DNA from 3 places in the Glutamicibacter sp. BW77 genome. Region 3 is predicted to be linked to each of the others. Evidence: riboswitches for the same ligand, from Rfam matches in the RefSeq annotation. Region 3 holds a riboswitch; each other region holds the start of a gene.
What was found. A riboswitch is a leader RNA that binds a small molecule or an ion and turns the genes downstream of it on or off. The one in region 3 is predicted to bind thiamine pyrophosphate.
Positions count from the first base shown of each region.

Region 1: it holds a riboswitch for thiamine pyrophosphate, as region 3 does, so the genes downstream of both, thiM (hydroxyethylthiazole kinase) here and thiC (phosphomethylpyrimidine synthase ThiC) in region 3, are expected to answer to the same signal.
Region 2: it holds a riboswitch for thiamine pyrophosphate, as region 3 does, so the genes downstream of both, thiO (glycine oxidase ThiO) here and thiC (phosphomethylpyrimidine synthase ThiC) in region 3, are expected to answer to the same signal.

Region 1 covers NZ_NRGT01000077.1:59,300-67,265, reverse strand. Annotated here, with positions in the region: gene CIK74_RS16105 (amino acid permease) at 1-378, opposite strand, end outside; gene CIK74_RS16100 (aldehyde dehydrogenase family protein) at 455-1,888, opposite strand; gene CIK74_RS16095 (hypothetical protein) at 1,974-3,503, shown strand; gene CIK74_RS16090 (GntR family transcriptional regulator) at 3,500-3,868, shown strand; TPP riboswitch at 3,904-3,998, shown strand; gene thiM (hydroxyethylthiazole kinase) at 3,988-4,782, shown strand; gene thiE (thiamine phosphate synthase) at 4,775-5,416, shown strand; gene thiD (bifunctional hydroxymethylpyrimidine kinase/phosphomethylpyrimidine kinase) at 5,413-6,849, shown strand; gene CIK74_RS16070 (solute carrier family 23 protein) at 6,879-7,966, shown strand, end outside.
Region 2 covers NZ_NRGT01000060.1:27,064-35,029, forward strand. Annotated here, with positions in the region: gene CIK74_RS09610 (acetyl-CoA C-acetyltransferase) at 1-971, opposite strand, end outside; gene CIK74_RS09615 (GNAT family N-acetyltransferase) at 1,523-2,026, shown strand; gene CIK74_RS09620 (OsmC family protein) at 2,031-2,474, shown strand; gene CIK74_RS09625 (mechanosensitive ion channel) at 2,795-4,072, shown strand; gene CIK74_RS09630 (GNAT family N-acetyltransferase) at 4,198-5,148, opposite strand; TPP riboswitch at 5,228-5,327, shown strand; gene thiO (glycine oxidase ThiO) at 5,323-6,441, shown strand; gene thiS (sulfur carrier protein ThiS) at 6,453-6,698, shown strand; gene CIK74_RS09645 (thiazole synthase) at 6,701-7,507, shown strand; gene CIK74_RS09650 (ThiF family adenylyltransferase) at 7,504-7,966, shown strand, end outside.
Region 3 covers NZ_NRGT01000082.1:20,476-28,441, reverse strand. Annotated here, with positions in the region: gene CIK74_RS16710 (glycerate kinase) at 1-159, opposite strand, end outside; gene CIK74_RS16705 (MarR family winged helix-turn-helix transcriptional regulator) at 269-709, opposite strand; gene CIK74_RS16700 (MFS transporter) at 803-2,251, shown strand; TPP riboswitch at 2,446-2,553, shown strand; gene thiC (phosphomethylpyrimidine synthase ThiC) at 2,551-4,293, shown strand; gene CIK74_RS16690 (SulP family inorganic anion transporter) at 5,326-6,831, shown strand; gene CIK74_RS16685 (GNAT family N-acetyltransferase) at 6,849-7,313, opposite strand; gene CIK74_RS16680 (MFS transporter) at 7,586-7,966, shown strand, end outside.

The DNA.
Region 1 (7,966 bases), on a different contig from region 3:
AACATCTGGCAGCCAGTAAGACATGATGATGCCTGCCGCCACCAGCTCCGCGGCTACGGTAATGGCCCAGTTGAACCAGTAGTTCCAGCCGATCGCGAAGCCAAAGTGGCGGTTGACGAAGACCGAGGCGTAGGTCTGGAAGGAACCGGAGACCGGAAGCCGGGCACTCATTTCACCCAGTGATTGCATCAAGAGCAACACCATCGCGCCGATGAGCGCATAGGCCAGCAGCGATCCGCCGGGTCCAGCTTGAGCGATAGTGCCACCGGAGGCTACAAAGAGCCCGGTGCCGATAGACCCGCCAATGGCGATCATCTGCATATGGCGGGCTTTGAGACCGCGCTTTAAGCCATCGGTGGGGGCTGCGGGCTTGGTCATGCGAATGCTCCTGAATTAAGGTTTTTGGGCCTTAACAAGCATTCCACCTCGGACGACTCAACAGCTATGAACCGCGCTACAGTAAGCGATCGATAATCTTTCGCTTAGCCCAGGTATATGGAGGATATATTGCGCTCAGAGTGTCAATGACCGTCGTTTTGCTCAGTTCAGAACGAATTTGCGAAAGACGATCGAAGCCAAACTTGCCGTGATACGAGCCCATTCCGCTAGCGCCCACCCCACCAAAGGGCAATGACGGAATAACCATTTGAGCCAGTGGCGCGTTGTGCACGATGGCGCCCGCGCGCACCCGATCGGAAAAGATTGACTGCAGCCGCGGGGACTCACTCATCAGATAGGCAGCCAACGGGGAAGGGCGCGCCGCGATAAATTCGAGCGCCTCATCAAATGAGGACACCTCGATGACCGGCAGAATGGGACCGAAGATTTCCTCTGTCATCAACGGCGAGTCCAGATCAACGTTGCGCATGATGGTCGGTGCGATGCGCAGCGTTTGCTCGTCGTAGTCACCACCGTGGGCAACATCGCCCGAGTCGAGCATGCTCACAAGTCGGTCAAAGTGGTTGCGGCTGATGATGCGCCCAAAATCCTGATGGTTGATTGGATCCTTGCCGTAAAAACTGGTGATTGCCTGGCCCAGACGGTTAATCAGTGCATCGGTATCTGCGAAGGACAGCACGTAGTCCGGAGCGACACAGGTTTGGCCTGCATTCATGAACTTCGCATAGGCCAGACGCTTGGCGGTTGGCAAGAGGTGGTTATCAACCACGGCTGGGCTCTTGCCACCTAGCTCCAGCGTGGTGGGGGTCAGATGTGTCGCCGCGGCCTGCGCCACGATGCGGGCGACCTTTTCTCCGCCGGTGTAAAAAATGTGATCCCAGCGCGCTGCAAGGAGCTCCGTGGCGGTATCCACACCGCCCTCGACTACCGCATAAACCCGGGAATCCAGATACATCGGTAGGAGTTTGGCCAACACCCCGGAGGTAACCGGGGCGAGCTCGGAGGGTTTCAGTAGCGCGGCGTTACCAGCGGCGATGGCAGCAACTAACGGGGCGAGCATCAACTGCAGTGGATAGTTCCACGGCCCAATAATTAGTACTACGCCTAACGGGCGCGGCTCGACCTTTGCGATGGCCGGTTGCAGTGCGAGTGGCACCTTCACGCTAGTGGAGTCCATCCACTCTGCGAGGTGCTTCTGGGCATGGTCAATTTCCGCTCGGACCACGTCAATCTCGCTGAACTTTGCTTCCGTGGCCCCCTTCCCCAGATCCTGATTTAGCGCATCAACGAACTCCCCGGTACGTTCTGCCAGCATTTTTTCTAGGGCGCGTAGCTGCCCGGCGCGAAAACGCCGCGGGTGAGTGATGCGTGTGTCCGCGGAATGACGCAGATGTTCTAAGACCGCTGCAATACGCGAGGGATGTTCATCGACCGGTGGCGCAGAGTCGCCGACGGGATCGGGCAAAGGATTAGAGGTGAAGAGACCCATGGGTTGATGCTACTTCATTAGCTGCCAAGACCTTCCGTTTGTATCATGTAGTTGCTACATTAGTTTTCAGCCAACGAAGGAAATTATGGATCAGCTCTCCTCCGCCACATTCGGAATCGCAATCGGTGCCGCCTTGATCTACCTGTGGCTACGCTTAGTAGCCCAGCAAGACAATCGCCCGGCGCTCACCCGAGCACGCTCGCATTCCTTCTGGTGCGCGCTGATCGCTTTCTTCGTCTGCACTTCTGGCTCGGCCGGAGATCTCAAAAATACCGTCACAGGAACGGGCATTGGTGTCGCGGAGGTTATTGACGCCATCAACCCGGGCCTCTGGTTACTGCTGATCTACCTGCTGGGACTTTATTCGTGGCCGAAGTCGGTCACCGCCGTGCGTGCCGCCTCATTGGAACCTCGCTCGGTGTTCACCCCGTTGCCCCGGGCGCTGAGCCTGATTGCAGTGCTAGTATTTTTTGGCTCCGCAACCGCACTATTCTTCATCCGTGATGTCGCAGGATATCCGGCACAATTTGCCGTGGAGACCTTCGATTCCACGGGCGGCGGCGGGACTCTGCAAAGCGCTCAGGAAGGGTTGGCTGAGGCCGCAACACTCATCCCGTTATATTCTCTGAGCCTGGCTTCGTTAGGTCTTGCGCTGCTTATCGCCACGGCCTTGATTCTGTTCCGCAAACCATTGGGATCGCTGACTCCCCACGACAATCAGGTAATCCGTGCGGTCTGGCTGAATCGACTCTTACGCACCGCAATCCTTGGCTTCGCCACCGTGGGCGTGGCGGCACTGCAGTACAAGTCTTCCTGGTTACTCAACCTGTACCCCGAGGCAGATGATTATCGGATATGGCAGAACGTCGGAAATTTTGCGATGTTGCTCATTTTCATTCTTGTGGCCGCGTGGGCACCTCCCGCAAACTTTGTTAAGAATGCGGACACCGTGCCGAGCAGCGCATTTTCGCGCATGCGCGAAAATCTCTTCTCCCTAGGCTTCATCACCACCGCACTCAGCCTGGTGGGGATGGCCCTGATGCCATGGTCCAGGCAGGCCGAAATTAGCTTCGACACACGCCCCGGGGAGGATGCCCCACAGGTGATGCTGCTACTGGCCGGCTTTGTCGCCCTGTACCTCGCGTTAAACGCCGGGTACTTGGGATATGTGCACCACAGCTCCAAATCCGTTCACCACCAGGCACGAAATATCCGGAACCTTCCACGCTATGTATATATACTTGCCGGGATTTTGATCATCGTCAGTGGCTATCTACTGATCAACCCCCCATTAAAATATTTCTGGGGGCTGGTCAAAGTCGGTCCGACTTTTGCACTGCTCATGGTTCTCGCGGTCCTTGTGCTGACCGCCGGCTACATCTGGTGGGCTCGACGGGTGTCCCTACCCTGGCAGGTCAGTGCTGAGCAAGAAATTTGGTACCGTCGGGTGCTGGAATTTCGAGCGCTGCGTACCGGGACCGCTGCCATCTTAATGATGCCGGGCTGGGGCTATGCGCCAGCCCCGTACCTGTGGGCCGCTGCGGTAATCGTGTTTTGTTGCCCGGCGGTCATCTTCCTGGCTCGGCCAGCGGCGAAGGTACGTCAGCTGGTATGAGCCAACATATTTTTGTGGATCTGAATGCTGCATTGCCACCTTATGCGCAGATCCGCACGCAAATTTCTTCCCTCATTTCGCTCGGCGAGTTACCTACGGGCAGTAAGTTACCCACCGTGCGCGCGTTGGCAACCGATTTAGGAGTTGCTTCGGGAACCGTGGCGCGTGCCTATAAAGAACTTGAAGCTGCCGGGCTGGTGACCTCCCGCCGGCGTGCCGGAACCGTGGTTAACTCCGTGCCCGCTACGGAAGAGATTAGCAATGAGCTGATTGAAGCGGTGGATAAAGTGTGGCGCTTAGCCCGCGAACAAGGCATCGACGAACTGACGGTCAAAGCGCTCGTGCAACGCCGGACGCGAGGATGAACTTGATGTTCGAGCACTAACCTGAGTACGCTCGACCCAGTGACACGGGGTGTCGGATTCACCGACTGAGATGAGACCCGTCGAACCTGAACTAGTTCAAACTAGCGGAGGGATGTCGCATGACTCTAGTGACCGTTGCCCAAAAGTATCGGCAACAATCACCCTTGGTGTTTTGCCTGACCAACACTGTGGTCACAAGTTTCACCGCCAATGTACTACTAGCTTCCGGTGCGGCCCCGGCGATGACAAACCTTCCGGGAGAGGCCGGTCCTTTCGCAGCCGTAGCGTCCGCGGTATTGGTGAATCTAGGCACGCCGAGCACCGAACAACTACGCGCAATGGACGAAGCGGTGCGCGGTGCGACCAAAGCGGGAACACCTTGGGTATTGGATCCTGTGGCAGTGGGCGCCTTGCCGGTGCGCACCGAATTCGCCCGAAAGATCCTTGCCCAACACCCCACGCTAATCCGCGGCAATGCCTCAGAAATCCTCGCACTGGCTGGGTATCAGTCCACCGGGCGCGGAGTAGACGCGCAGGACACCGTATCCGCAGCGATCTCCGCAGGACGCGAACTGGCCCAGAATTACGGGAGCGTGGTGGCAATTTCTGGGGCAGCCGACGCGATTATTGATGCCACGCGCACCACCTTGGTGCATAGCAATGGCATCGGCCTGACCGGGATAACCGGGGGTGGGTGCGCGCTGGGCGCGGTGTGTGCCGGCATGCTGGCGATCACCGATGACCCGTTTGAAGCAACTATTGCAGCTCACGGCATGTATGGCCTGGCCGCCGAGAAGGCGTTGGCGCTCAGCCGCGGTCCGGGAAGTTTTGCCTCGGCTTTCCTCGACGAACTCTCATTATTCGCCCCGGAAGAACTGCTCAATCTGCGCCTTCAGGAGGCAAACCATGCGTGATCTCGGAATTTACCTCGTGGCCAACACCCAAAGCTGCCAGCCACGCAGCACCCTAGAAGTTATTGAGTCAGCGGTAGCCGCTGGAGTTCAATGGGTGCAGTTACGCGCCAAAGATGAAAGTGCTCGCGAATTTTTCGAACTGACTTGTGCCGCAGCACGGCTCACCGCCGGCAAGGCAGAATTACTGGTCAACGATCGGATCGACGTGTTTTTGGCAGCTCGCGCCGCCGGCGCCGCGGTCACAGGAATTCACATCGGCCAGAAGGATATTCCGGTTTCCTACGCCCGGAAGATCATTGGTGAGGGAATCATCGGTCTGAGTGCCTCCACCGATGAACAGCTTGCTCACGCCAATGACCAGGCGCAGTACCTAGATTATTTGGGGGTCGGCGCGATTCGCGCTACTCCCACGAAAAAAGACCATCCGACCCCAATAGGTTTAGCTGGTTTTGCCCGAGCCGCAGCACTGACCACACTGCCCTGCGTGGCAATCGGCTCGCTCACCGCAGCCGATGCGCCAGCATTACGAACCGGCGCGGCAGCCGGTATGGCCGTAGTGCGCGCCATCTGCTCCGCCGAGGATCCGCATTCGGCGAGCGCCGAACTGCTCAGTATTTGGGAGGCAGCCAAATGAGTCCAAACATTCTTTCCATCGCCGGGTCCGACCCATCCGGGGGTGCGGGGATCCAAGCAGATCTGAAGACCATCGGAGCCAATGGCGGATACGGCATGTGTGTGATTACCGCACTCACCGCGCAAAATACCCACGGCGTGGACGCAGTGCTGCCCATCGATGCGCAGTTCGTGGCTAAACAACTCACCTCGGTATCCCAGGACGTGCACATCGATGCGGTCAAGATCGGGATGCTGGCAAATTCGCAGATTGTCGCGGCGGTTGCTGCCTGGTTAGAAACGCTCAGTGCTCCGGTGGTATTGGATCCGGTAATGATCGCCACGAGCGGGGACCGGCTGCTGGAGACTGATTCGGCCTTGGACGCGTTGTTAACCCGGGCAGATGTGCTCACCCCGAATACCGCGGAACTTGCCGCGTTGCTCGGCGAGGAACAGGTCAGCAACTGGGAAGAATTGGTGGCACAGTCTGGACGTCTGGCTGCTAAATACTCGGTGCTGGTGGTGGCCAAAGGCGGGCATCTTCCCGGCGACAGGTGCCCCGATGCACTGGTTGGCCCCGAGGGGTTGATCGCCAGTTTTGATAGTCAACGGCTGTCCACAAAAAACACCCACGGTACCGGTTGTACGCTATCTAGCGCACTGGCCACACAGTATGCGCTGCTCGGCGACTGGGCCGCCGCACTGGGAGCAGCCAAAAACTACCTTCATGCGGCGATTGCCGCGGCCGATGAGCTCAAGGTGGGCAGTGGACACGGCCCGGTGAATCACTTCGCCGCGCTACTGCCGCCAGTGTACAGCGACCCGATGGCCCAGTGGTGGCGAGACATTGGTCAGCTGCGAGAAGGCATCGATGAGCTGCAGTTTATTATCGAGCTCTCCGCGGGAACCTTGGAACGCGAGAGATTCGAATATTATCTGGCCCAAGATGCCCTCTATCTGCAGCGTTACGCGCAGGTGCTCACGCAAGCCAGCACGCTAGCCCCGCAGATCGAGGCGCAGCGGTTCTGGGCTAAGGGCGCGCAGGGGATCTTGGAAGGTGAATTGCAGCTGCACCGCAGTGAATTGCGTAATTTATCTCCCGAACCGAGCGACACCACGCTGAACTACGTCAACCATCTGAGCTCCTGCGCGGGAAACTATGCGGAACTGATCGCCGCGATCCTGCCGTGTTATTGGATCTATCAGGACATCGGCAACCGGCTGAGCGCCGCAAACCATCCCGGTCACCGTTATGAGAGCTGGCTATCCACCTATAGTTCGGTCGAATTTGATGAGGCCACCGCGCAGGCGATCAACATGGTGACCGAAGCCTGGCAGCTTGCCGACCCGGCCACCCGGAGCAGAATGTGGGATGCGTTCAGGCGTTCGGCCGAACATGAGCTGTCATTCTTCGCGCAGTCTCATGCCCAGGGCGTAGACTTCTCTACGGCCTAAACGCGGGGCTACGAATTCTGGAGGAACGCATGAAGTGGAGCATTCACGGCAACGGGAAGACCATCACCGAAGGTGAGGTTGTTGCCCCGGATGAGCGGCTGCATTGGCCGCAGACCATTTCCATCGGAGTCCAGCACATTCTGGCGATGTTTGGCGCTAGCATTTTGGTGCCAACATTGACCGGTTTCCCGGTCACTACGACCTTGCTGTTTACCGGTGTCGCGACCATCATCTTCTTGCTGATGACCAAGAATAAGGTGCCCAGCTATTTGGGTTCCTCTTTTGCGCTCATTGCCCCGGTGACTGCCTCTACCGTCGGTGACGATTTCTCTGCGGCGCTGGGCGGCATCGTGATGACCGGCGCAGCGCTGTTTATCGTCGGGTTGATCGTGGCCAAGACCGGTACTCGCTGGATTCATGCGCTCATGCCCCCGGTGGTCATGGGTACCATCGTCGCGCTGATCGGCCTGAACCTGGCTAGCGCTACCCTCGCGCCGATGCGCGATTTCCCCGCCACTACCTTCTTGACGGTGCTCGCGGTGGTGCTGTCCACCGTTGCGTTTAAAGGTTTGCTGGGCCGCTTGTCTATTTTGGTGGGCCTGGTTATCGGGTACTTAATTGCGTTGGTTCAGGGCCAGGTGGATTTCACCCCGGTAGGTCAGGCAGCTTGGCTGGGCCTGCCCGCATTCCACACTCCGAGTTTCGACTTTAATGTGGCACTGATGTTCCTACCGGCGGTCTTCGTATTGATTGCGGAGAACATCGGTCACGTGCGCACCGTGGGTCTGATGACCGGCAAGGATTTATCGAAGTTTAACGGCCGCGCCTTGATGGCCGACGGCATCGGCACCGTGGTGGCAGGCGTTGGTGGCGGTTCCGCGACGACTACCTATGCGGAAAACATCGGCGTCATGGCTGCCTCGCGGGTATATTCCACCGCCGCTTATTGGGTGGCCGCAATTGCGGCCATGGCGTTGGCCTTCTTGCCGAAGTTCGGCGCACTGATCAATACCGTTCCGGTGGGAGTCATCGGCGGACTGGGGATCGTGCTGTACGGCATGATCGGTATCGTTGGTGCCCGCTTGTGGATCGAGGCGAAGGTTGATTTTGGTAACCC
Region 2 (7,966 bases), on a different contig from region 3:
ATATTTGCTTGGGTCTCGTGTTGCCACGCGAGGACGACCCCGGCAAAAGCCTCATTAATTTCGATGCGATCCATATCTTGCAAACTCATCCCGGTGCGCGCCAAAGCATGCTCGGTGGCTCGAATGGGGGCCGAAAGCATCATGACCGGATCGTCGGCTCGCGCCGAAACGTGATGGATCCGCGCTCGGGGCTTGAGCCCATAACGTTTTACCGCCGCTTCGGAGGCGATCAGCGACATGGCCGCACCATCAGACATTTGCGAAGCTGTTGCAGCTGTGTGCTGGCCACCAGTAACGATTGGGGCAAGCGAAGCCATTTTTGCGCGGTCCACTTCTCGGGGCCCCTCATCGATTCCTAAGCCCGCCACCGGCAGGATTTCTCGGTCGAAATATCCTTTACGCTGGGCATGAAGAGCGCGTTGATGTGAGGTTTCGGCGAAGTCTTCGAGGCTTTCCCGGGACAGTCCCCAACGGTCAACCATCATCTCCACACCGCGAAATTGCGAAATCTCTTGGCTTCCATAACGCTGTGACCACAGCTTTGACCCGGTGAACGGGTCCGGGAAACCGAAGTCTTTCGCGGCCACGTTGGAGTAAGACAACGGAATGCTCGACATCGATTGCACACCGCCGGCGATAACTAGGTCGCTGGTGCCACTCATGACAGCTTGAGCGGCGTAGGACACTGCTTGCTGACCCGAACCACATTGACGCTCTACGGTGGTACCAGGGACCTGCTCGGATAACCCCGCAGCTAACCAAGCACTCCGGGCAATGTCCATTGCTTGCGGACCAACTTGATCGATGCATCCTAGGATGATCTCGTCATACTGCTCCGAATCGATATTGTTCCGGCGTACCAGTTCGGCTAGTGGGGTGGCAGCGAGATCCAAGGGATGAACCTGCGAAAGCGCTTTGCCACGGCGTCCTACTGGGGTACGGAGTGCGTCAATAATGTAAGCCTCGGACATGGGTGATCCTCCAAAATAGTGCACCGGCGCACGGCATTGTTCGTGTTTTCAGTTGTGAAAACGTCAGTTTACAAAAACACTGGGTATGAAATAAGAATGCCCAAGACCGCCAATGTTGTCTAGCTCACAGCGTGTGTTTGGTGTGCGCTGGGGGCGAAAGCTACGCATGGTCTAGGTGAGTGACTAATACCGCCATGGACCTAACGGGTCCTACGTAGCGCGTGTAAGCCTGATCGTGGGCATTATTAATCGGTTCTTTTCGAGGCAGACGGCCTCAGGTCAGAAAACTGAGCAGGTCAATTGCGAACCAATCATTCGTGACCCGGAAGTGGAAATGTTTGCGGAACCCGCTTCGCCTGCGTTGGCGCCGGAGACTGCGGATGATGTAACGCGTGGATGGCTTATTCCAGCGACTAGGGTAGTGCGGCAAATACTGCGGTGGGTCACCTATTAGCGTGGAGCCTATTTTTATAGTTGATGTGAGAGTAGTCAAAGCACTAGGTTACGATGCAGTAGGAAGTGCCTTGGAACTGTTGAAGGAGGAAAATTCAGTGAGTTCTAAGCCTGGCGAACAATCGCCGAGTTCGGCGGATGGATTGTTGATGATCCGTCCCTGGTCCGGGGTTGAAGAAGTGCCGGAACTATTAGATGTCTGGCGCTCCTCGGTTGAGGGGCGGCGAGATTTTCTCTCAGTTAATGATCTGAATTCGGTGGCCTCCACACTCGAAACCGTTTATGCACAACGTGCTCTGGTGTATGTTGCTCAGCTCGGGACACAAATCGTCGGATTTATGGCCATGGGAGATGAGCGGGTCGAATTATTGTGGGTTCACCACGAACACCGCCACATTGGCGTAGGCAGAGCCTTGGCGGCATTCGCCCATTCGAAACAAACGAATGTACAGATGGTAGTCAGTGCGCAGAATGCCGCAGGAATCGATTTCTTCCGCAGCTGTGGATTTGAACTATCTGCAGAGGAAGAGTTGAGCACCGAACCCGCGGCGAATATTTTACTGCGTCATGCCAGTGTCGGCGCCAAGGCCATGCGACGATAACACTATGAGTGAAAATAGTCGCGAAGTCCGTGAAGTCCGTGAAGTCAGTGTAGTGCGGACCGCATCACGTACGTATAAGGCCACGAGTGCCGAAACCGGTTCGAGTATTGAGTTCGGACAGGCCGAGGGGCTGCTGACCCCGGTTGAACTTCTCTTGGCGGCCATCGCCGGATGTTCGAGTATCGATGTTGACGTTGCCACGACTCGGAGAAGCGAGCCAGAGAAATTTGAGGTGACAGCATCGGGTGACAAGCTCACTGAGGATGGCGCCAGCCGGATGGAGGACATCCGTCTCGGGTTTGATCTCAAATTCCCGGACACCGAAGAGGGGCGTAAGGCTGCAGGTATGGTCGAACGTATCGTCAAGCTGTCACATGATAAATATTGCACCGTTTCCCGCACGGTCGAACTGGGCGCCAAGGTCACCAGTGAGATAGCCAAAAGTTAGTTTTACCTGCACTAAATGAATTTTTTGACCCGCCATAGCTCAGCATTGCTCATGGCGGGTTTTTACTTTTATCTATACAGGGAACTCACATATTGGTCACTTGTTTTAGGATCTGGAAATAATTTTAAGTATCACTGGATTCGTAGGTTATAAGCGAAGAAGGTTATCGAAAGCGTAGAATCTTACTGCTTTTACTTCTGAATCCGAAGGTGGAATACGTGAAATTCTTCGAGTTACCCACCCCTTGTCGCTAGTTTGCCCTAGTCAGCAAAAAATCCTCGTCGTAGGGTCTAAAACATCCCCACGTTGAAGGAGCAGTAATGCAATCTCAGAACGTATTAGGAAACATTGACTGGGCGTCGATGCTACAAAAAATAGCCATCGCGCTAGTAATTCTCATCATTACTTGGTTGATAGCAAAAGTTGTTAAATGGGCTGTCTCCAAACTCGTCACCAAGATCAAGTTCCTCCAAAAACAAGGCACCGATGGAAAGCAAATCGGCGACTCCCTGGGTAAAGTTGCTGGTCTGATTGTCTGGCTCTTTGGCCTGGTTGCAATTCTCCAGGTCTTCGCGCTGACCGAGGTGCTCTCTCCGGTTCAAGATTTGCTCGGCGGAGTCATGGGCTTCTTGCCGAACCTCATCGGTGCAGCATTCATCTTCATCATCGGCTACGTGATCGCTAACGTCATCAAGCAGCTGATCCAGACCGGTCTGGGCACTGTTGATTTCAGCGCTTTGGTCCGAAAGGTTACCCCCGGAGATGCCGAAGAGGTTGATCCGGAAACTTCAATTCGCACCCAGCGGACCATCGTTGATGTCATCGCCAACATCGTGTTTGCACTGATCCTGTTGGTTGTCTCGATTTCTGCACTTCAGGTTCTTGGTATCGCCGCTATTTCGGTACCTGCGCAGGAAATGCTGCAGATCGTCCTGACTGCCATTCCACAGGTCATCATGGCGCTGATTCTTCTGGCAGTGGGCTTCCTAATTGCTAAGTTCGTAGGCAAACTGATCGAATCCACGCTTCGTGGTGTCGGTACTGACCGCGTTGTGGCCGGTTGGGGAGTCGTCCCTGAAAGCCAGAGCGCATCAGGCATCCTCGCTACCATCGTGAAGATCGCAATTATCCTGTTCTTCGCTGTGATGGCAGCAAGCATGCTGAATTTCCCGGCAATCACCAATATCCTCAACGAGGTGCTGGAGCTGGGCGGCAAGGTCGTCTTCGGCGCAGTGATCATCGCGATTGGCTTCGTCTTGGCTAACGTCATCCGTCGACTGATGGGTGATACTACGGCTTCGAAGATTGTCCGCTACACCGCCATCGCACTGTTCGTGGCGATGGGCCTGAAGTACATGGGCCTGGCCGACTCGATCATCAACATGGCCTTCGGTGCCATCGTGATTGGTGCGGCACTAGCAGCAGCCCTAGCCTTCGGACTGGGTGGACGCGATGCGGCGGCACGTACCTTGGAGAAGATCGATCTGAACAAGTTGGACGAACCGGCTAGCACCGGTACCGTGCCAACTCGTCCGGCACCGACGACTCCAACTCGTCCGTCACCAACCACGCCTCCGACAACACCAGACGAGTTCTAATACTTAGGGCTTGACGCATCAAAAAGGTGGGACCGATTGCTCGGTTCCACCTTTTTACTGCCCAAAAATGGGCCGCGACGTCCAGCATTTTCGAGTCTGATTTGGACTATTGATCCTTCCGTACCTCAGTGCAAAGCCAGCGCGGTGATGGGTGGTGCTTGGTCGGTGATCAACCGAGCATAATTTAGAACATCGATACGCTCGCCGTTGATTAAGAACTTGTCCCGTTCCCGGCCTTCGAGCACAAAACCACAACGCTCGGCGACCTTTTTAGATGCAGGATTATTCACCCGCAGGCCCAACTCCAAACGGTGTATCTGATGGGCGGTAAAAAGCTCGTCAGCCAAAGCAGCCAGTGCGCGGCTAGCTAATCCGCTACCGCGATGCGCCGCATGCATCCAATACCAGACCCAGGCGTTGCGATTTCCGGAGTCAATACTCGCAGAGACTAGACCGACTAATCCGGTACCTTGAACTATCGCTAGTGGTACTTGTTGGTCAGGATTTTTTAGTAGCTGCTGAATGTAGTTCTCTGCCTCGACAAGGTTTTTAACCTCACCTTGCCGCGCCATGTCGGGGTGGGAACAAAAAGCCTCAAGAACTTGGGGTGCATCGCTAGGACGCAACGGACGAACAAAAGCTTGAGCCTCTGACGCGACATAAGGTGAGGTCGCGACATCGGCGGGGAACTTGGGCAGCTTGGTTCCTTGGTGGAAGAGCAACTGCCAACCATGGGCCGAATGGATCCACAGCGAGGTGCGCTGGCTCGGGGTGTCCGCGCCGGTTTTCCAGCGTAGTAACACCAGAGTCTCACTGAGCTGTTGGATACGCGGCTCGAGCAATTGGAACGTAGGTGATTGGTCTACTGGTTCAGCCATGAGCAGTTTGATGATTTGGCTGCGATCGTAGTTTCTGCCGGAGGCTCCAACTTCCTCGAAGTCTTCATGAAGTAGCCGTTTGAGCTCCTGCTGATTGTGGCGAATGCGCTGAGTTAGCAATTGCTTTTCACCGTCAATGATCTTTGCGGCTACCAAGTGATCAGGAGATAAATCTCCCGGGACAGAAAATTCGGGCATGGCAACGAGTAAAACACAGGACAGCTATGGCTGTGAAGTCATGAAGTTAGTAATTGTGAGCCCTGACATGCTTATAATCCAAGTACTCCGCGGGAGCCCTTAAGGGCTGAGAGGGCTTTGTGCCGACCGCTACACCTGATGCGGGTCATGCCGCCGTAGGAAGGAATTGCCTTCGTGCACACTGTCATTGTCGGCGCCGGAATTATCGGTCTCGCCACAGCTTTCGAACTTCGCGCTCGCGGTGTTGAAGTCACGATCATTGATCCGGCTCCCGGTTTAGGTGCAAGCCATGCGGCCGCCGGGATGCTCGCGCCAACTGCCGAAACCACCTGGGGCCAGGACCAACTTCACAGGCTGATGTCCTGTTCGGCCAAGGCCTACCCCGAATTTATTGATCGAATTTTTCAGGCCACCGGCCAGCGCGCTGCTTACGTTGAAAATTCGACTTTGGTGATCGCCGCCGAACTGGCGGATATGGATGCGCTGTTGGAATTAAAGCGGCTACAAGATTCTTTAGGGTTCAGCGCTGAAAGACTTATGCCGAGCGCCGCACGCAAACTTGAACCTGCGCTGGCGACAAACATTGCTGGCGCCATATACTGCGCCGCAGATCAACAATTGGACCCACGGTCTTTGCTGAAGATTCTGATCAGCTACTTTGAATCCTCCATCGTGCACGAGACCGTGGTGGGGCTCCTGAGTCACGGGTCAAAAACCTGCGGTGTGATCACCTCCAGCGGGCTGCGAATCCCTGCAGACCAAGTGCTTCTGGCCGCCGGTCTGGGGCAAATTCCGGGCGTATCAAACCTCGCGCTACGCCCGGTCTATGGCGATATCTTACGGTTGCAAGGCTCAACACGATTCCCCTTGATCAAGCGAACTGTTCGCGGGATTGTGCACCGTGAACCGGTCTATCTGGTCCCACGCGCCGACGGAAGTTTGGTCCTGGGTGCGTCAAGCAGGGAAGACGGACAAGAGCAGGTCAACGTGGGACAACTACATGCGTTGTTGGACAATGCGCGCAGGCTTGTGCCGGGCATCGTGGATACCACGCTGAATGAAGCAATCGTCCGTGCGCGTCCCACCACCCCGGACGACAGGCCGCTGATTGGCCGGCTGGATGCCGGGCTCGTCCTGTCAACCGGCTACTCGCGACACGGGGTGCTGCTAGCCCCATTCGGAGCACGGGTCGGCGCCGGGTTGCTGCTCGATGACCCACAAGACGCGCATCTACTCGCCGCAGTCTCGCCGGAAAGATTTGGCGAAGTCCACCTGCAAACCAGCACCTTCTAGGAGACAAAAACATGCAACAAATAGAACTTTTCCTCAACTCCACACCCACCACCATGCCCGCCAACAGCACAGTGCGTGAACTGATCGCCACACATACCGGAAAACGAATCACCGACGAAGGCAGAGCCAGCGATGGATCACGTCTGGGCATTGCGGTCGCGGTGGACTCTGCGGTGGTGCCACGCAGTGGGTGGAATGATTTTTCGTTGCAGCCTGGCCAGCGAGTAGAACTAGTCACCGCAGCGCAGGGAGGCTGAAGATGGAAAAACTTACGATGGACAACGATGGATTTGAAGTTGCCGGGGTAGGGTTCGCTTCTCGACTCATTCTTGGCACCGGGGGAGCGACCTCGCTGGATATTTTAGAACAAGCGCTCCGTGTCTCAGGTACGGAGCTGACTACGGTTTCGATCAGGCACTTCGCCGCTGCTGGCTGTGGTTCGGTGTACGAACTTTTAGCTCGCAATTCTGTGCGCCCACTGCCGAACACCGCCGGTTGTTTCACCGCGCGGGATGCGATACTCACCGCCCAGCTGGCGCGTGAAGCTCTGGAAACAAACTGGATCAAACTTGAAGTCATCGCCGACGAACATACGCTGCTTCCGGACCCAATTGAACTATTTACCGCTGCCGAGGAACTAGTTAATGACGGATTCCAGGTTTTCGCCTACACCAATGACGATCCGGTCATGGCTATGAGATTAGAGCAGTTGGGTGTAGCGGCGGTGATGCCAGCTGGTGCCCCGATCGGTTCGGGCTTAGGGATCCTTAATCCACATAATATTTCCACTATTACCGCCCGAGCCTCGGTGCCGGTCATCTTAGATGCCGGGGTAGGTACCGCCTCGGATGCGGCCAAAGCCATGGAGCTGGGTTGTGACGCCGTACTGTTGGCCAGCGCGGTCACGCGAGCCAATAACGCACCCTTGATGGCCGCCGCCATGCGTGATGCCGTCCGTGCAGGTCGCGCGGCACGGCTGGCCGGATGCATCGTGCAACGCGACCTTGCGCTGGCTTCCTCGCCAGATTCCGGGATGATGCAGGCGCTCATTGGTGACTTCTCGTGAGCGCCGAACCGAGCCTTGCCCGGGAGCTAACCGCGACGCAACTAGCTAGATATTCTCGACACCTGACTCTGCCAGGAGTCGGAATCACCGGGCAAAACCGTATCGCCAACGCCAAGGTATTGATTATCGGCGCTGGGGGATTGGGTAGTCCTATTGCCAGCTATCTGATCGCCGCTGGGGTTAAACAACTCAGCGTCATCGACCCGGATAGTGTGGAACTCTCAAATTTGCAACGCCAGATCTTGCACCGTGAAAAGGATCAGGGTGCACTGAAAGTTGCGTCGGTGCAACGCCTTGCCGTTGAGCTCAACAGTGAGGTTGCGGTGCACTGTCATGCCACATATTTGGCACCAGAGAATGCGGTGGAACTTTTTGCCGAACACGATGTGGTGATCGATGGCAGCGATAATTTTGCGACGCGCTACCTTTCCAGCGATGCCGCGGAAATTACCGGTACAT
Region 3 (7,966 bases):
GGCGGTGATCGATACCGTACGGGCCACAGAGGTAGCAGCCGCATTCACCCCTGCGGCGATCGCGTCCGCGACTTCGCTGGCCCGGGCGCTGCCTTTGAAGGAGTCCGGAACGATTGCCACATTTAGTGGTTGGGCCGCGGCTGGCGTGCGCTGTGTCATGGACTCAACATTAGGTGCTCTTGAATCCCGGGAATATAGGCAGGCATACATACTTTTGAGCACCAGCGAGCTGATTTATATGCATTACGCACCCTTGACGCGTAGCCGACTACTTACCGCCCTGCTGTTCGCGGTAGTCCTCGATTGACGCGTTGAACTTATGCAGAAGTTCTGCGAATTTGTTGACTTCTTCGGCCGGCCAATCCGAGGTAATGCGGTCGATTGCGCTGACCGAATGCTCGCGAACCTCCGTGAGCCGCTGCTGCCCCAGTTCGGTCAAGGCAAACTTTCGCGCAACACTGCCCGCCGGATCGAGGATTCGTTCGAGATAGCCGTCCCGCACAGCGGTGGTGGTTTGACGTTGCAGGGTCGAGGCGTCGAGGAGAAAAACCGTGCTCATTTCACCGATCGACATCGGCCCCTGGACTTCGATGCGGCTCATCAGCAGATAGACGCTGCGATCCAAGCCATCACCGCTTCGGCGCTGCGCGATGGTGTAGCGGCTGAGCAGCGTTTGCTCATACTCGATATCTGCTGTGCGGCGTTTCATGTACCTAATTCTCCACTTCTACTCATTCGATCATACCCGAACATGTATTATGAACATTTTATGTATCTTACACATTCATTCTGAGAGGCTCTCGTGTCCAAACCCACCTCTGCCGGGATTCCCGGCTCAGGTCTAGCCGTCGCCGTTCTCGCCTCCGCGGGCATCGCTTCGTCGATCACCCAGACCATGGTCACGCCGCTGATCCCACAGCTGCCCGGCATTTTTGATACCTCAGCCTCAAACACCGCGTGGATCATCACCGCCACGCTACTTGCAGCCGCGGTGGCAGTACCAATTTCCGGGCGCTTGGGCGACCTCTTTGGCAAACGGCGCATGCTGCTCATCCTGGCGCTGCCACTGATCCTCGGTTCCATCGTGTGCGCCATGGCCCCCACGGTGGAGGTCATGATCGTCGGCCGCGCACTGCAAGGCCTAGGCTCGGGCATTGTGCCACTGGGCATCGCCATGCTGCGTGACCTTGTCCCGAAGGAACGCCTGTCTTCGGCCATTGCCACGGCCAGCGCCACGCTGGGCGTCGGTGGCGCCATCGGCATGCCGATTTCCGCCGCCGTCATTGATTTCGCCAACTGGCGCGCCCTGTTCTACGGCAGCGCGGTAGTCACGCTGCTGGTAGTTGTCGCCATCTGGAAACTCATTCCTGCCCTGCCGGCCGGCGCCGCCGGACAGCGCTTCGACTGGCTGGGCGCCATTGGGCTGGGCATTGGCCTGATCTCGCTCATGCTTGCCGTCTCCAAGGGCTCCTCTTGGGGCTGGGCGGCACCGCTGACGCTGGGCCTGTTCGGAATGGCCGCCCTCACGCTGTTGCTCTGGGGCATTTGGGAAACACGGACCAAGGATCCGCTGGTTGACCTGCGCACCGCTGTTATTCCGCGCGTGCTGCTGACAAATATCGCCTCGATTTTCGTCGGCTTCGGAATGTACGCCAGCATGCTGGTCATGCCACAGATCCTGCAGCTGCCGTCGCAGACCGGCTATGGCTTGGGCCAGTCGATTCTCGCAGCCGGCCTCTGGATGGCTCCAGGCGGCCTGATGATGCTGGTGCTCTCCCCTGTCGGCGGGCGGCTTTCCGACGCACGAGGCCCGAAGTTCACGCTGGTACTTGGCGTTTCGGTCATCGCCGTCGGCTACTGCCTGACCCTGCTCGGCATGGGTAGCGCGTGGAGCCTGATGCTCACCAGCCTCGTCATCAACGGTGGTGTGGCTCTGGCCTACGGCGCCATGCCGGCGATCATCATGGGCGCAGTCCCCCGCAGCGAAACGGCTGCGGCCAATGGCTTTAACACGCTGATGCGTTCGCTGGGCACGACCACCGGCGCCGCGGTCATCGGCCTGGTGCTGGCCCAGATGACCACCGATTTCGGCGGAGCTTCACTACCGTCAGAATCCGGATTCCGCGCGGCGCTGATACTTGGAGCTGGCATTTCCGTGGTCGCGGCCATCTTGGCGGCCTGCATTCCCAGCGCCGCGAAGAAGAGGGCGATCGAAGTCGACGCGTCGCAGGAACTCAGCCTGAACAAGTAGTCACCCCGGCTCTTCGGAATTGCCGAGTTTATGCTCAGCTTTGACATAGAAACCCCGGGTAATGTCGTAGACACCTCCTTGAAGGTGCGAGTGATGATCGTAAGGCTCCCGTTGGATATTGCCCAACGGGAGCCTTTCACTTTAAAGTTTCTCGTCTTCCTTGCAAGTCCACGTTGCCAGTCGTGATACCTTGTTTGAGACCACACGGGTGCCCTCGCAGGGGCTGAGATCGGGCTAACGCCGTCCGCGACCGTTGAACCTGTCCGGGTAATGCCGGCGAAGGAAGTGAGTTTCCCACAGTGGAACAATTTGAACAGCACTCTGCCCACACCCTTGCCTACCGTGAGTCTGTGGGAATTTCGGTTCCTGTCACGCAGATCCAGCTGGCAGATGCCCCCAACGGCGAGCCGAACGAACCGCTGCAGGTGTACCGCACCAGCGGCCCGGGGAGCGACCCGACCACGGGGCTGAAACCATTTCGAGAGTCGTGGATTCGTGAGCGTGGAGATGTCGAGACCTATGCCGGGCGTGAGCGCAACTTGCACGATGATGGCAGATCCGCGGTCCGCCGCGGCACGGCGAGCGCCGAATGGGCCGGGCGCTCGGCACCACCGTTGCGTTCGGCACCCGGGACTCGGGTCACCCAGATGCACTACGCACGGCAAGGGGTCATCACCCCGGAAATGCGCTATGTGGCCCTGCGCGAAGAATGCGATGTCGAGCTGGTGCGCAGCGAGCTAGCGGCCGGCCGGGCAATCCTTCCGGTGAACATCAACCATCCGGAATCCGAACCGATGATCATCGGCAAGGCCTTCTTGGTAAAAATCAACGCGAACATCGGCAACTCGGCGGTGACCAGCTCGATCGCCGAGGAAGTCTCCAAACTCCAGTGGGCTACCAAATGGGGTGCCGACACGGTGATGGACCTTTCCACCGGCGACGATATCCACACCACCCGTGAATGGATCATCCGCAACTCGCCGGTTCCCATCGGCACCGTCCCGATCTACCAAGCACTAGAAAAGGTCAACGGCGAAGCGAACGAACTGACCTGGGAGATCTTCCGCGACACGGTCATCGAACAGTGCGAGCAGGGCGTGGACTACATGACCATTCATGCAGGTGTGCTGCTGCGCTACATCCCGCTGACCGCCAACCGGGTCACCGGAATGGTCTCCCGCGGCGGGTCGATTATGGCCGGTTGGTGCCTTGCGCATCATCAGGAGAATTTCCTTTACACCCACTTTGACGAACTCTGCGAGATTTTCTCTCGTTACGATGTCGCATTCTCCCTGGGCGACGGGCTGCGTCCAGGCTCCATTGCGGACGCGAATGATGCGGCCCAGTTCGCCGAGCTGGATACCTTGGCGGAGTTGACCAAGCGTGCCTGGAAATATGATGTTCAGGTGATGGTCGAAGGCCCCGGGCATATCCCTTTCCATCTGGTGCGCGAGAATGTGGAACGCCAGCAGGAGCTTTGCGACGGGGCGCCGTTTTACACGCTCGGCCCGCTGGTCACCGATATCGCTCCGGGATATGACCACATCACCAGCGCAATCGGCGCGACCGAAATCGCCCGCTATGGCACCGCGATGCTCTGCTACGTCACGCCCAAAGAGCACCTGGGCCTGCCCAACCGGGATGATGTGAAGACCGGGGTGATCACCTATAAGATTGCGGCGCACGCGGCGGATCTCGCCAAGGGCCACCCGGGCGCCACGGCGCGGGATGATGCGCTGAGCAAGGCGCGCTTCGAATTCCGCTGGAATGACCAGTTCTCCCTTTCACTGGACCCCGTTACGGCGCAGGAGTTCCACGACGAGACGTTGCCGGCGGAACCAGCGAAGACCGCGCACTTCTGCTCAATGTGTGGCCCGAAATTCTGCTCCATGCGGATCTCCCAAGACATTCGGGATGAATATGGATCCGCCGAGGCACAGGCTGCATTGGCCGGGATGGCTGAGAAAAGCCGGCAGTTCCTTGAAAGCGGTGGCAAGGTATATGTCGGGGAAGAGATACCTGTTGGACCCGGCACGCTCTAGAACCGGGAAACCCGAAGCGCAGCCAAAGTGCCTGCACAGAAAGCGCGCTTAGAGTTACAAGTACCTCATTGAAGGTGCGAGTGATGATCGTAAGGCTCCCGTTGGATTGTATCCAACGGGAGCTTTTCAATTTTGGCCGTTCAACCCACTGTGCGGCACGAGCCCGGCGGTTCCCACCCAAGGCCAGGACTCTGTCGACGAAATGATCGGCAAACTTTTCCGGTCGCTCCGGTGTCGATTGCCGAGCGGGCCGACAAGACCTTAGACTCAAAATTCCGCGCTTGCCCGAGAAGCTCCAATAGCCAACACCCAGATCATTTACTCGGTAGTTCTTTTTCTTTCGCCTCCAGATGGATCCTAGGTCCCGGCGCCAGGTAGTTCGACTGCAAGCTACCCGTTGCTTGAATACCGAGCCAAACCAAAGCTCCAGCATAGAGTCGTATCTTAGAGTGGAATTACCTCATTGAAGGTGCGAGTGATGATCGGGAGCATCCCGCCGGGCAACCGGCGGGATGCTCTTGTTAATCGGCAAGATAATCCTCGTCAGCGGGCCGATAGTTGATTGTCGGGTTATCTCGCGGAATTACTCAGCTCAAGCACAGAGTCGACTCTTAGTCTGGAGTTACCTCATTGAAGGTGCGAGTGATGATCGTTAGAATTCCCGCCGGCTTAGCCGGCGGGAATTCTTGGTTAAGCCGGGCGCCCTCGAGCGGCGAGGCATTTCGTAAGAAAACGGTGGTGGCAATTGGGCTCCGACCATGTCCCTCACGCCCACACCACGGTGCACACGAGCTTCCCGGGTTGAAAATCCCACACCGATCGCCAACAGAAATAAAACGTTGTCCACAGAGGCAGCGTAGTTCGGGGGTATTCACCGAGACCCTAAGCGAAGATTGTGTTTGGTGCTGCTCGCCTCGGACATGTAGTACGCATCATGCACGCGGCGCTGGCTGAGGCTTCGGCAAATGAGATAATTTTGTCAGATCCCCTCCGCATTTTCGATTCGGGGATGTCTAACTGAATGGAGCCCCTATGGCGACCGTGGCCACCGACCTGACCCCGCTAGAGCGCCAATCCGTATGGCGCACGCTGAAGTCTCCGAGGCTTCTGAAGACCGAGCTGCTCGCCGGGCTTGTGGTCTCCCTAGCTTTGATCCCGGAGGTAATCGCCTTCTCGATCATTGCCGGTGTGGACCCCCGAATCGGTATTTTCGCCTCGTTCACGATGTCGATCGTGATCGCTTTTACCGGTGGCCGTCCTGCAATGATTTCCGCGGCCGCCGGCGCGGTGGCCCTCGTGGTTGCTCCCCTGGTGCGAAGCCATGGGGTGGACCATCTGTTTGCCGCGGTCATTCTGGCCGGAATCTTTCAGGTCGTCCTCGCCCTGCTAGGTGTGGCGAAGCTGATGCGCTTCATCCCCAGACAGGTGATGCTCGGCTTCGTCAACGCCTTGGCCATTCTGATTTTTCTCTCACAGATGCCCGAGCTGACGGCAGTGCCGTGGGTCGTCTGCCCGCTGGTGCTGCTCGGTCTCGGCATAGTCTATTTCTTCCCTAAGATCACCAAGGCGGTTCCCGCCCCGCTGGTCGCGATCGTGGTGCTGACCCTGATCACCGTGTTCGCCAAGGTCACCGTGCCTACGGTGGGAGACAAGGGAGAGCTGCCCGATTCGCTGCCTTTCTTCATCATCCCGCAGGTTCCCTACACCATGGAGACCTTGAAGGTAATCGCGCCCTATGCGTTGGCAGTCGCATTCGTTGGCCTGCTGGAATCGCTGCTGACGGCCAAACTCGTAGATGACATCACCGACACCCCGTCAAGCAAGACCCGAGAATCGTGGGGCCAGGGGACCGCCAATATCGTGACCGGATTCTTTGGCGGAATCTGCGGCTGCGCCATGATCGGCCAAACCATGATCGGGGTGAAGGCCTCCGGCGGGCGTACCCGCATCTCCACCATGTTCGCCGGCGTATTCATGCTCTTGCTTGCAGTGCTCTTCGGCGACATCGTGGCGCAGATACCGATGGCGGCGCTCGTCGCGATCATGATTTTCGTGTCGTTCACGACATTCAATTGGCACAGCATCCGCCCGAGCACACTGAAGATGATGCCCAAGAGCGAAACCGCGGTCATGGTTGTCACCGTGGTTTTCACCGTGGCCACCAACAACCTGGCCATCGGTGTGGGCCTGGGCGTTCTCACCGCGGTGGTGCTCTTCGCCAACCGGGTGGCGCATTTCGTGACGGTCAAACGCAGCGTCACCGGGGTGGAAGACGGCCAAGCGGCCATCTACACCGTCGACGGCGAATTGTTCTTCGCTTCCTCCAACGACCTATACACCCAGTTCGACTACGCCGGTGATCCGCAACGAATCATCATCGACATGTCCGCCTCCCATCTGTGGGACGCCTCCACGATCGCAGCGCTGGATTCGGTGACGGATAAATACGAGAAGTACGGTAAGCAGGTTCAGGTACTGGGCCTCAACGAGGCAAGCCTGAGAATGCGCGAACGCTTGGGCGGGAAACTCGGCGCCTAAGGCGCGCAGCGCCCGATTCAGTCGAGCCGACGATGCATGAAGACGCTGTGCGGGTCCTCGGCATAGGAACCGAACGGTTCGCAAACGGTGAACCCGGCCGAGGCATATAGTTGGCGTGCCGGAATGAAATGATCGTGTGTTCCCGTCTCCAAATAGAGATCGCTGATGCCGGTCGCACGGGCGTGCCCGATCAAACGTTCCAGCATCGCTCGGCCTAAACCCCTGCCGCGGTGCGCCGCTGCGGTGCGCATGCTTTTCAACTCGGCTCTCGACTTGTCCAGGTTCCGCAACGCCCCCAAGGCTGCGATCTGGCCTCCGAGATAGCCGGCAAATATCGTCATGTGGTTTTCCCCGAGCTGTGTGCTGTTCAGCGCGTGGCGGCTTTCCGGCGGCGCGGTCGGGCTCATCTCACGCAAATGCTCAGAGATCGATAATTCCACGGCCGGATCGGAGGCGCTAACGTGCCTGAAGATGATTTCCATATTCATAGCCTTGCAACATCCGATGACAGCCTGATTTCCCGGATGTGACCTGCCGAATAATAATCTGCGCGAAGACAAGTGAGCCAACAAGTTCTGTTGCTACCTATCGGGCCCGCTGACATTGTCGGTAGTTGTCAGTATTCTTTTCACTACTACACACTGGCGCACCATATGAACATGGGACCCTTCCGATGACCGATGTACCTCCGGATCGTGAACTAGACTCGATCGCACCGAACCCAGGGGTTCCACGCGACGGGCAACGATCCTTCATGCATATCCTCGTCAACACGGCGGTAGCAAACCTCACCACGAGCTACTTGTGGTTTGCGCTGACGTTCTGGGTCTACCTCGAAACCGAAAACGTGATGGCCACCGGAATCATCGGCGGTACCTTTATGCTGCTGATTGCGCTGTTCTCCATGGTGTTCGGAACCATCGTGGACAACCACAAGAAGAAGTCGGTGTTCGTATTCTCTGCAGTGTTCACCGCGCTCATGTTCACTTTGGCAGCGTTGATCTACCTGTGGCTGCCCACCGAATCCATTCTGAATATCGGCGGCTGGCAATTCTGGTTGTTCTGCGGAGTCATTCTCATCGGCGCCGTGGTGGAGCAGATGCGTGGCATCGCCTTGTCGACCACCGTAACCCTG